Regions from separate parts of the Alteripontixanthobacter maritimus genome, predicted to be linked through region 2. Evidence: predicted binding sites of a transcription regulator. Region 2 holds the regulator's gene; each other region holds the start of a gene.
What was found. Region 2 encodes LexA, which represses DNA repair genes until DNA is damaged. Its sites were predicted from a motif close to GTTCCNCNCTTGTTCT; they were not measured.

Region 1 (3,277 bases), 1.2 Mb from region 2:
AAACCTTTGGCACGGTGGTCACCCTGTCACCGGAGGATCACTTGCCGGGCCGCGAACATACGCTGCGATCGGCCGGGCAGGCCCTGCCGGGTATGGAACTGCGTATCTTGGGCGAAGATCTGGAAGCGCTTGGCGCGAACGAAACCGGCGAAATCGCCATTCGCGGTCCTGCAATCATGGCCGGTTACTGGAAGCGCGAGGAAGAAACGGCGCGCGTCATGCTGGACGGCGGCTGGTTCCGTACCGGCGATGCGGGCTATCTCGACGAAGACGGCTATCTCTTCATCCAGGACCGGATCAAGGACATGATCGTATCCGGCGGGGAGAATGTCTATCCAGCCGAAGTCGAAAGCGCGCTGTACGGGCATCCCGCCATCGCCGACGTCGCGGTAATCGGCGTGCCGGACGATGCCTGGGGCGAAGCGGTCAAGGCAGTGGTGGTACGCAAACCCGGCACCGATCTGCAAGCAGGCGATGTGATCGCCTACGCCCGCGAACGGATCGCCGGGTTCAAATGCCCCAAAAGCGTGGACTTCATCGCCGAATTACCCCGGAACCCCTCCGGCAAGATCCTGCGCCGCACCCTGCGCGAACCCTACTGGGCCGGACGCGACCGGCAGGTAAACTGACCAAGGTGCCGGATCGCCGGACTGAAATTGTGGTGCACCCGAGAGGATTCGAACCTCTGGCCTCTGCCTTCGGAGGGCAGCGCTCTATCCAGCTGAGCTACGGGTGCCGGTGCATTTTGCCAGGTTGACCCGGCGCAGGCGGGGCCTTTAGCAAAGGGCGATGCGCTGCGCCATGGGGAATGTGGGCCGGGATCGTCAGGGGCTGCTTGGCCACGGCTTGCCCGCCCGCGCGTTAGCGAATTGGCAAGCGAAATGCGGTTAGGGGTGGCATCCATGAACGCTGTTTCGAACTCCTTCCAAGGCACCGCTGCGCATTCTGCGGCACCCGCAGGTGCGGGCGATGAGCAGACAGACAACCACGCAGATAACCAAGCAAGCGCGTTTGCAGCCGAGTGGGCGGCGGTCGAGGATGCGGCGCGGGCGGTATCTTTCATGGCCGGTCTCGCGCCGGAACCCGCCTCGGACCAGCCTCGCGCCTTCCCGGATCTAATCCACGAAGCCGGCGGTTGGCGCCTGGACGAGGCTGCGCAGCGGCTCGCCGATCTCGCCGCGATCCTGACGCCCGGCGTAGCCGCGCTGCTAGGCGTGCTGGAACGAGGGCAAAATGCACGGGTACCCGCGCTCGTTCTGTGGCGCGAATATCACGCTTCCCGTTCTGCCCTGCTGGCTTTGGCAAAGTAACCGGACACGCCGGAACGCCGGCTAGCGCGCCGCCTGACATTTGTGTCGCCTCGGAAGCCATGGGCGCTTGACCGTGTTCGCTATTCGTTCCACATTGGCAGCATGAATTCACGCGCTCTCGCCCGCCCTTCGATGGATACTCCGCAGATTCGCAAACCGGCAACGGATCTGTCCCGCGACATGATTGCCGATGCAGTTGCCGTGGCGCGGGGTATCAAGCGCCTGTTTGCGCGCAACGATATCTGGTGCCTGTCCGAAATGCCGCTGCGCAACAACCGGCGGGCCGATCTGATGGGGATCGATCCCAAGGGCCGTATCGTAATCGTGGAGATTAAGGTGAGCCGCGCCGATCTGTTGGGCGATGGCAAATGGCCCGATTATCTCGATCATTGCGACCGCTTTTACTGGGGCCTGCCGCCCGAGCTCGACCGTGCCGTGCTGGAGGGAGAGGATTATCGCCCCGATTGCTGCGGGGTGATCGTGGCGGATGGCTACGATGCGGAAATCGTGCGGCCTGCGCCCTCCCACCCGCTGGCTGCTGCTCGCCGGAAGGTGGAAGTGGAACGCCTGTGCCGCACATCGCTACGGCGGCAGGTCGTTGGCGCGGACGAACATTGCGCGCCGTGGGGCGCCGGCGCCGGAACCTGACTACGCCCGGGAGTGCGGTCCCCGGTGCGGACGTCGCGCGCTCGTGCAAACCGATAGGCCTCGCGCTGCGTTAACCCTTGCGGCATAGGATGGCGGCATGACCGGCACCCTGTTCCTGTCCCTGGTTCTGACCAGCGCCGTGATGACGGCGATCGTGGCTGTGCGCTATCTTGCCATAAGCGGCGGGTTTGCATGGCTCAGCCGCAAGGTCCGCCCCGGCATTTACGACGGGCTTAGCCCCCAGATCCGGCGCGAATTGCGCTGGTCGCTCTTGTCGGCGGCGATTTACGGCATTCCGGCAGGCTTTGCGCTGTGGGGGTGGAAGGAACACGGCTGGACGCGTGTTTACACCGGCTGGGACGCGATGCCCTTGTGGTACCTGCCGGTCTCGCTGTTCATCTATCTGTTCGTCCACGACACATGGTTCTACTGGACCCACCGGTGGATGCACCGGCCGCGCCCATTCCGCGTCATGCACGCGGTTCACCATGCCAGCCGCCCGCCCACGGCCTGGGCCGCGATGAGCTTCCATCCGTTCGAGGCGCTGACGGGGGCGTTCGTCGTGCCGCTGTTGGTGTTTTTAGTTCCCATTCATGTATCCATGCTAACAGCCGTGCTTACGATCATGACGGTGATGGGCGTCACCAATCACATGGGATGGGAGATGTTTCCGAAATGGCTGGTGCATTCGCGCGTCGGGGCATGGCTGATAACGGCCAGTCATCACCAACATCATCACGAGGCCTATTCATGCAATTACGGCTTGTATTTCCGGTTTTGGGACAGGCTGTGCGGGACCGATCGCGGGCTGTCGCCAAACGCGGGCTGACGCTTTCCGCCCTGACCGTGATGGCGGTGGCAGGCGCGGTTCCAGCAGCCTCGGACCCTGCGCCGCCAGCATCTGCGACAGGGGCTACTTCGAATGTCGAGGTTTCGGTGACCAACCTGCGTTCGGGCAAGGGCAGGGTGCTCGCCTGCATGACGCGCAGTGCATCCAGCTTCCCCAAATGCGGCAAGGACCGGCTGGCTTTCCGGGTGATGGTGCCCGCGTCGGGCGAGGTTCGCCTGCGTTTCGAAGGTGTCCCCGCCGGCACATACGCAATCGCTTTGCTGCATGACGAAAATGGCAACGGCAAGGCAGACAAGGCGTTGATGCTGCCGCGCGAAGGGTTCGGTTTTTCACGCGATGCAGAGGCCCGTATGGGACCGCCCAAGTTCCGGGATGCCGCCATCGAAGTCGGCCCGCGACTGCCCCGCCAGACCATCAAGATGCGCTATATATTCTAGGCCATTGGCAAATGGCGCGCCGATTTCCGACA
Region 2 (3,277 bases):
TAAGGGTGCTTGGAAATTGGTCGGGGAAAGCCGGTGCGGCCTACCGTTCGGCAGTCATCTGGCCGACGGTGATGCTGTTCGCATATCGACCGGTGCCCATTGTCCGGCCGGAACGCAGGCAATCCTGATACAGGAGAACGCCCAGGTCGAAGGCGAGATCTTGAGCCAGGCCGATGGTGCGCTGGTTCCCGGCGAACACATTCGGAGAGAAGGCTTCGACTTTGCCGATGGCGACCCATTGCTGCCTGGCGGAACCCGGATCGGCCCGGCACAGATCGCACTTGCCCGCGCGGCAGGTCACGGCCGGCTTCCTGCAAGGCGTAAACCGCGGATCGTTATTCTGGAATGCGGGGACGAGTTGACCTCCGATCCTGCGTCGTGCGGGCATGGGCAAATACCCGCCAGCAACGGCGCGATGCTCGCCGCGATGGCAAGCGCGGAACTGTGCGACATAGTGGCCACCCCACCCTTGCGCGACACGCCTGACGCTCTGGTCGACGCATTGGATGCCCATGCCACCGCCGATCTTCTGGTTTTCTCCGGCGGCGCCTCGGTCGGCGATCACGATCATGTTCGCCCATCGCTCCAACGGGCCGGCGCGGACATTGCGTTCTGGAAAGTAGCGATGCGGCCCGGCAAGCCGGTGATGGTCGCACAGTTGGGCAAGCAATTAATCCTCGGCCTGCCGGGCAATCCCGTGTCGAGCTTCGTCACGGCCTTCCATTTCATGCTGCCTGCAATCCGGCGGCTTTGCGGTGCGAGCGAATGCCTTGTGCGCCCCGTACCGATCCTATTGGGACGGGACATGGCTGCGGTCGGTGGACGGCAGGAGTTTGTGCGCGCGCAAATAGCAGACGGGGTCGTCACACCGCTGGACCAGCGCGACAGCAGCGCGCTACTTACGCTCGCCACCGCAAACGCGCTGATCGATCGGCCTGCTCACAGCGCAGAGATGAAAGCAGGAACACACGTTCCGACCTATCCGATCCAGAATGGCGGAAATGCTTGACTTGATGAAATTCGTTTCCTAATTGTTCCGTATTCGTTCACCATAAGGTGGCGAAGGAACGGGCGATTAAGGAGCATTTCGCCATGCTGACCGCAAAGCAGCACGAACTTATTCAGTTCATCCAGCGACGCCTGGAAGAAACCGGCATTTCCCCCTCTTTCGAAGAGATGAAGGACGCGCTGGACCTGAAAAGCAAGTCCGGCGTCCACCGCCTGATTTCCGCGTTGGAAGAACGCGGCTTCATTCGCCGCCTTCCGAACAGGGCGCGTGCGTTGGAAGTGATAAAGCAACCCGAAGATGCGACGCCAGTGTCCGCTGCGAACAGCGCGGATAACAGCAATGTGATTTCTCTCGCAGCGGCGAAGGCTGCGCGGGCACCCGAGCCTGCTAACGACGTGATCGACGTACCCTTGCATGGGCGTATTGCGGCAGGCGCACCGATCGAGGCGATCGAGGGGCAGAACAGCCTGCCTGTTCCTGCCGCATTGCTCGGCCCCGGTGAACATTATGCGTTGGAAGTCTCCGGCGATTCCATGATCGAAGCAGGTATTTTCGACGGTGATTTCGCTCTCGTGAAGCGCACCGATACCGCGCGAGACGGGGAGATTGTGGTGGCACTCGTCAATAACGAGGAAGCGACGCTTAAGTATCTGCGGCGCGAAGATGGGCAGGTCGTGCTCGATCCAGCCAATCAGGCCTACGACGCACAGATTTACCGTCCGGGCGAAGTAGAGGTTCAGGGCAAGCTGGCAGGACTGCTACGGCGCTACCACTAGTAGCGCGAAAGCTACCAACAGAGAATTTGAAGTTGGCAAGGGGCGGCAGATTGCTGCCCCTTCGCTTTATTAGCTTCTCGCGCGGGGGTCTCGGTGCTCTAAGAATGTGCAGCGCGGTGAATTTGCAGCCAGTGTTTGCGTAACCCGCCCGGCTTGCCAGTCATCGGTCGTCCGGTTTCCACCACCCGTGGCTTCCCTGCGTATCGGCAACGGCATCGAAGCGCGCTCCGTCCAGATCAACGGCCAACCCTCCAGTTTGCTCCAACAATCTGCGATCCGCCTTAAGCCAGCGCGGCGCACAGCTTTGCGGCAGATATCGGTCCGCAACCACGATATCGCTGCGTTCGCACGCTGCGGCAAGCGCGCGCTCCTCGACCAGATCCCGACTTCGGGCGAGCAGGATTTGCCAGGTCTGCCCGCCCCGCTCCAACGCCACCACGCAAAAGTCCGGGCTACAGCTCGCTCCCGGCCAATCTGCGATGGCCACAGGCTGCCCGGCCACACCCGCCAGTTCGGTAAAGTTGTCGAGGACATAGCTGCTGCGACTATCCCGGAGCAGGATAAGCTGGTTGCCCTCCCCCGCTATACCGACATGCCGACCATCGCCGGAAATCAACATATCAGGCGCGGGAGTTGCCGCCGCCATGACAGCGGCGGTTGCGATCGGCAGGAGACCATATAGCCGCGCATTACCGCGCCACAACGCAAGCCAGAGCGCCCCGCCCACATACAGCATCACTGTTCCCAGCCCAATCTGGGGTGCCAGCTTCACAGCGCCCGGCAGCGACGCCGTATAATGTGCTATACCGAGCAGCGCCTCCAGCGATTTGCCTGCCACCCACCATGCCGGTGCACCCAGCCCCACCACATCGAGGAACAGCGCCACTGCGATGAGCGGCATCGACGCGAACGTCACCAGCGGGATCGCGATTACATTCGCGAACGCCCCGAATAGCCCCGCACGATGGAAGTGGAACATGACGATCGGCATAAGCGCAATCTCGATGACGAAGCCGGTCACAAGCAACATCACAGTCCCCCGCCCCATCCGCGCGAACCAGCTTTCGTCCCTTGTTAGCAGGAACGCCCGCACAGGTGCGCTGTTGTGCAGGGCGACGATGGCGATCACAGCGCTGAAACTCATCTGGAAGCTGGGTCCGACGAGCGATTCCGGCCAAAGGAGCAGCACGAATAGCGCGGCCAACGCGACCATTCGCAAACTCAATGGCTCCCGCCCCAGCGCCAGCGCCGTCAAGACAAGCAGCGCTGCTACACAGCTGCGCACGGTTGGCACCTCCGCCCCGGTCAGGAGTGTGTAAGCGACACCCGCCAGTGCAGCCAACCCGGCAGCCACCACCGGCAACCGCACCCTCAATGTCAACCATGGCCATAAAGCCAACAGCCGTATCGCGAGCAGATACGCCGCCGCGATCACGGCGCTGACATGCAGCCCGCTGATCGATAGCAAATGTGTGAGGCCGGCATCGCGCAT
Region 3 (3,277 bases), 840 kb from region 2:
CACCCAGTCATCCGCCGTATCGCGGATTTCGCTGAAATGACCTTCACCGTCATCGGTCCAGTCGTGCAATTTGGCGAACCATTTGACCAGACCTTCGACAGCCGTCCCTTCCAGATGCACGCCGATGTCGTTCCAGCCATTCTTGTTTGGCGGGTTGAAGTAATCGTCCTCGATATTGAAGCCACCGAACATGGCGCGACTGTCGTCCGCGATCGCCATTTTCTGATGGTTGCGGATCAGATAGCGGTGGGTCCATTTGGAACTGAAGCTGAAATGTCGTCCGCCTGCATCGGTATAGGGGGCAAAGAATTCGTCGGTTGCCGGCGATCCGAACCGGTCGGTTATCAGCACACAATTGACACCGCGCGCAGCAGCCGCGACCAGCTCGTCGCGCAAAGCGGTGCTGACTTCATCCTCCGCAAAAATATAGAAACATAGCTTGAGCGAGGTTTGGGCATTGCGGACCAGCTCAATCAGCGCATTGCGCCGATCCTCGCCTGCCGGATAGAAACGCAGCGATTGTCCTTGAGATTCAAAATCGAACGGTTCTGGATCGCGGTAATCGTTCGCTGTTGCCGCGGCCTCGCCTTCGGTCGTTTCAAGTGTCCCCATGGGGTGACCTTTTGGCGGCGGTGGCCGAACTGCGCAAGTCGCTGGGAACGCGGCCGGAGACACGCCCGCAAACATAGCGGAAAATCTTGACTTTTGGCGGCACGGGCCGTAATGGCCGCCTTCACGTTCTCCTTATCAAACCTGCATTTTACGGAGTGCCCTTATGGCGCGCGTTACCGTCGAAGATTGTGTCGACAAGATTCCCAACCGTTTCGACCTCGTTTTGCTTGCGGCCCAACGGGCACGCGAGATTTCTGGTGGTGCCGAACTCAACGTGGACCGGGACCGGGACAAGAACCCCGTCGTGGCGCTGCGTGAAATCGCGGAACAGACGTTGAAGCCCAAGGAACTGATGGAATCGGTGGTCACTGGCCTGCAGAAGATCCTGCCCGACGATGATGACGATATCGATGAAATCGGTTCGCTGAGCCAGTCGGCAGAAGCCTTGCGGATTACTGCGTCGGCCCCGACCCGCTCCACCAGCGTGGGTGCCGATTACGACGGCTGAGGCAGCTTCACGGTAGCTATGAAAAAGGGCCGCTCCGTTCACCGGAAGCGGCCCTTTTCGTATCTATGGCAAAGTCGGCGTTATTTGCTGCGGCCGGTTTCTTCCTGCAGCGCGTCGATAGTCTTGGACGCTTCAGCCTTGGTAAGATCGGTATCGAACGCTTCCGGCTCGTCCGCTTCTTCGCTCAGCGTCTTGAGGTAACTTGCCTGTGCGCCGGTCATCTTCTCGTCGCCTGTGGTCCAATTGTCCGGATCCTTTACCGCGTTAGAGGTCGGCTCGGACTTGGGATGTTCGTTCGGGGTCGTGGCAGTCATGTGAATTCTCCTTTGCCCAATCAACACACTTGTTCTTCTAATGTTCCAGCTGCATGTGTAATTTTGATCTTGCCGTCAGCCATCTCGACCGACGGCTTTGCCTTCGCTACAATCTTCCGCGAAGGGCGGATTGCATGAACGGGTTCTTCGGATGAGCGATCTTGGGGAAGCAGCCGGGGCCATGGCAACCGGAGGGTTGGTCGCACGTGCGGTCGAGCCCGCAGCGGGCGGAACGGCGCAGGGCGCGGACGGTGACACGGTAACCGTCGGTCATACCGGTGAAGCGGCCTGCCTCAATTGCCGCACACCGCTAGCTGGCGCGCATTGCCACCATTGCGGCCAGAAGGCGCATTTGCATCGGACCCTTGGCGCATTCTTCCATGATCTGGTCCATGGCGTGCTACATTTTGAAGGCAAGTTGTGGCGCACACTCCCAGTATTGGCCTGGCAACCGGGGAAGCTGACGCGCAATTACATCGACGGACAGCGCGCGCGGTACATCTCGCCCATCGCGCTGTTCCTGTTCACCATCTTCATCACCTTCGCGCTGATTAGCCTGTTTGGTGGCGTTGGAAACTTCGACAACGGTCCTGATATCGCCACCGAACCCGAAGTCATCGAAACGGTGGCCGAGATCGATCGACGGGTGGCGAGCAAACAGGAAACCTTAACCGATCCCGACATCAGCGAAGGCTATGCTGCCGAACTTCGGGAGGAAATAGCAACGCTGAAGGAGGAGCGCGTCTTTTTCGCCAAGCTCGCAGGCATGTACGAAACAGGCGAAATACCGCAGGATGAAGAATTGGTGGTGGCGGACAGCACGCCCGGAAATATCGTGGATTCGATCAACGATGCCTGGAAGAAGGCCAAGGAAAACCCCGATCTGCTCGTCTACAAACTGCAGACCAATTCATACAAGCTGAGCTGGCTGCTGATACCGCTCAGCCTGCCGTTCATATGGTTGCTGTTCCCCTTCAGCCGCAAGTTCCGGATGTACGATCACACGGTGTTTGTGACCTACTCGATCGCTTTCATGACCTTTCTGGCGATTATCATGACCGCGCTTGGCGCGACCGGTTGGGGACCTTTGGTGCTGCTACCCATGCTGTATGCACCGTTTCACCTGTATCGCCAGTTGAAGGGCACATACGGTTTGAGCCGGTGGGGCGCGACCTGGCGGATGCTGGTGCTGTCCGTCTTTATCTGGATCGTCATCAGTCTGTTCATAACGATCATGACGGTGCTGGTCGTCAGCTGATTAGCTGCAAGGGTACTCCGTCACCAGCACCTCTCTCCAAGCTTTCTTCAGCGTCATCGTTTTGCGTCGGCTTTCGGGTATGGCGCCGAGGCGGCTGATGATGAAAGGGACATCGATACCCTTTTTCCGGGCGGCAGCCGGGACGCAGTAAAGCGGCTTGCCCGCTTTGGTAGCGACCTCGTTGGCAGCCTTCACAGTCTCGGCTGCGTCCTTGATCTGCGCCATGCGGGGTTTGGTCCGTTTGTCGAACATGGCGCGCATGCCCTTTGCATTCAATTCCTTGGCGTCGCGGTAAAATTCGTCCGCGTTCGCATCGCCTGGCGCAGCGGTAAGCGGAGCGGCAAGCAGCGCAGTGCCTGCGGCGATAACCAGAAAATTGAACCGTTTACGCACGGAATTGCCCTCCCCTAAATGACCGCCTGTCACCTAGCCGGCGGCGATGAACGCACACTGACGACACTTCGCACGCTAATCACAGACAAACGAACGGGGCGCGTTCCAGCTGGAACGCGCCCCGCAAAATCGTCTTGCGACCTTTTAATGCGAACCCGTCAGGCCCCAGCCGGCGCACCTTCGTCGGAGCCG

Region 1: a site for LexA is predicted at 1,386-1,401, ahead of HME9302_RS12080 (MmcB family DNA repair protein). Genes of this name have one in related genera too.
Region 3: a site for LexA is predicted at 1,466-1,481, ahead of HME9302_RS10140 (DUF3072 domain-containing protein). Genes of this name have one in related genera too.

What each region holds. Positions count from the first base shown of each region.
Region 1 covers NZ_QBKA01000002.1:2,445,080-2,448,356, reverse strand. Annotated here, with positions in the region: gene HME9302_RS12095 (long-chain-fatty-acid--CoA ligase) at 1-629, shown strand, start outside; tRNA gene HME9302_RS12090 (tRNA-Arg) at 660-736, opposite strand; gene HME9302_RS12085 (hypothetical protein) at 903-1,310, shown strand; gene HME9302_RS12080 (MmcB family DNA repair protein) at 1,491-1,958, shown strand; gene HME9302_RS12075 (sterol desaturase family protein) at 2,056-2,787, shown strand; gene HME9302_RS12070 (DUF2141 domain-containing protein) at 2,748-3,245, shown strand.
Region 2 covers NZ_QBKA01000002.1:1,197,333-1,200,609, forward strand. Annotated here, with positions in the region: gene HME9302_RS06020 (molybdopterin molybdotransferase MoeA) at 1-1,009, shown strand, start outside; gene lexA (transcriptional repressor LexA) at 1,093-1,785, shown strand; gene HME9302_RS06030 (ComEC/Rec2 family competence protein) at 1,946-3,277, opposite strand, start outside.
Region 3 covers NZ_QBKA01000002.1:2,038,793-2,042,069, forward strand. Annotated here, with positions in the region: gene HME9302_RS10130 (phospholipase D-like domain-containing protein) at 1-612, opposite strand, end outside; gene rpoZ (DNA-directed RNA polymerase subunit omega) at 776-1,120, shown strand; gene HME9302_RS10140 (DUF3072 domain-containing protein) at 1,201-1,434, opposite strand; gene HME9302_RS10145 (DUF3667 domain-containing protein) at 1,586-2,692, shown strand; gene HME9302_RS10150 (hypothetical protein) at 2,693-3,085, opposite strand; gene ftsH (ATP-dependent zinc metalloprotease FtsH) at 3,244-3,277, opposite strand, start outside.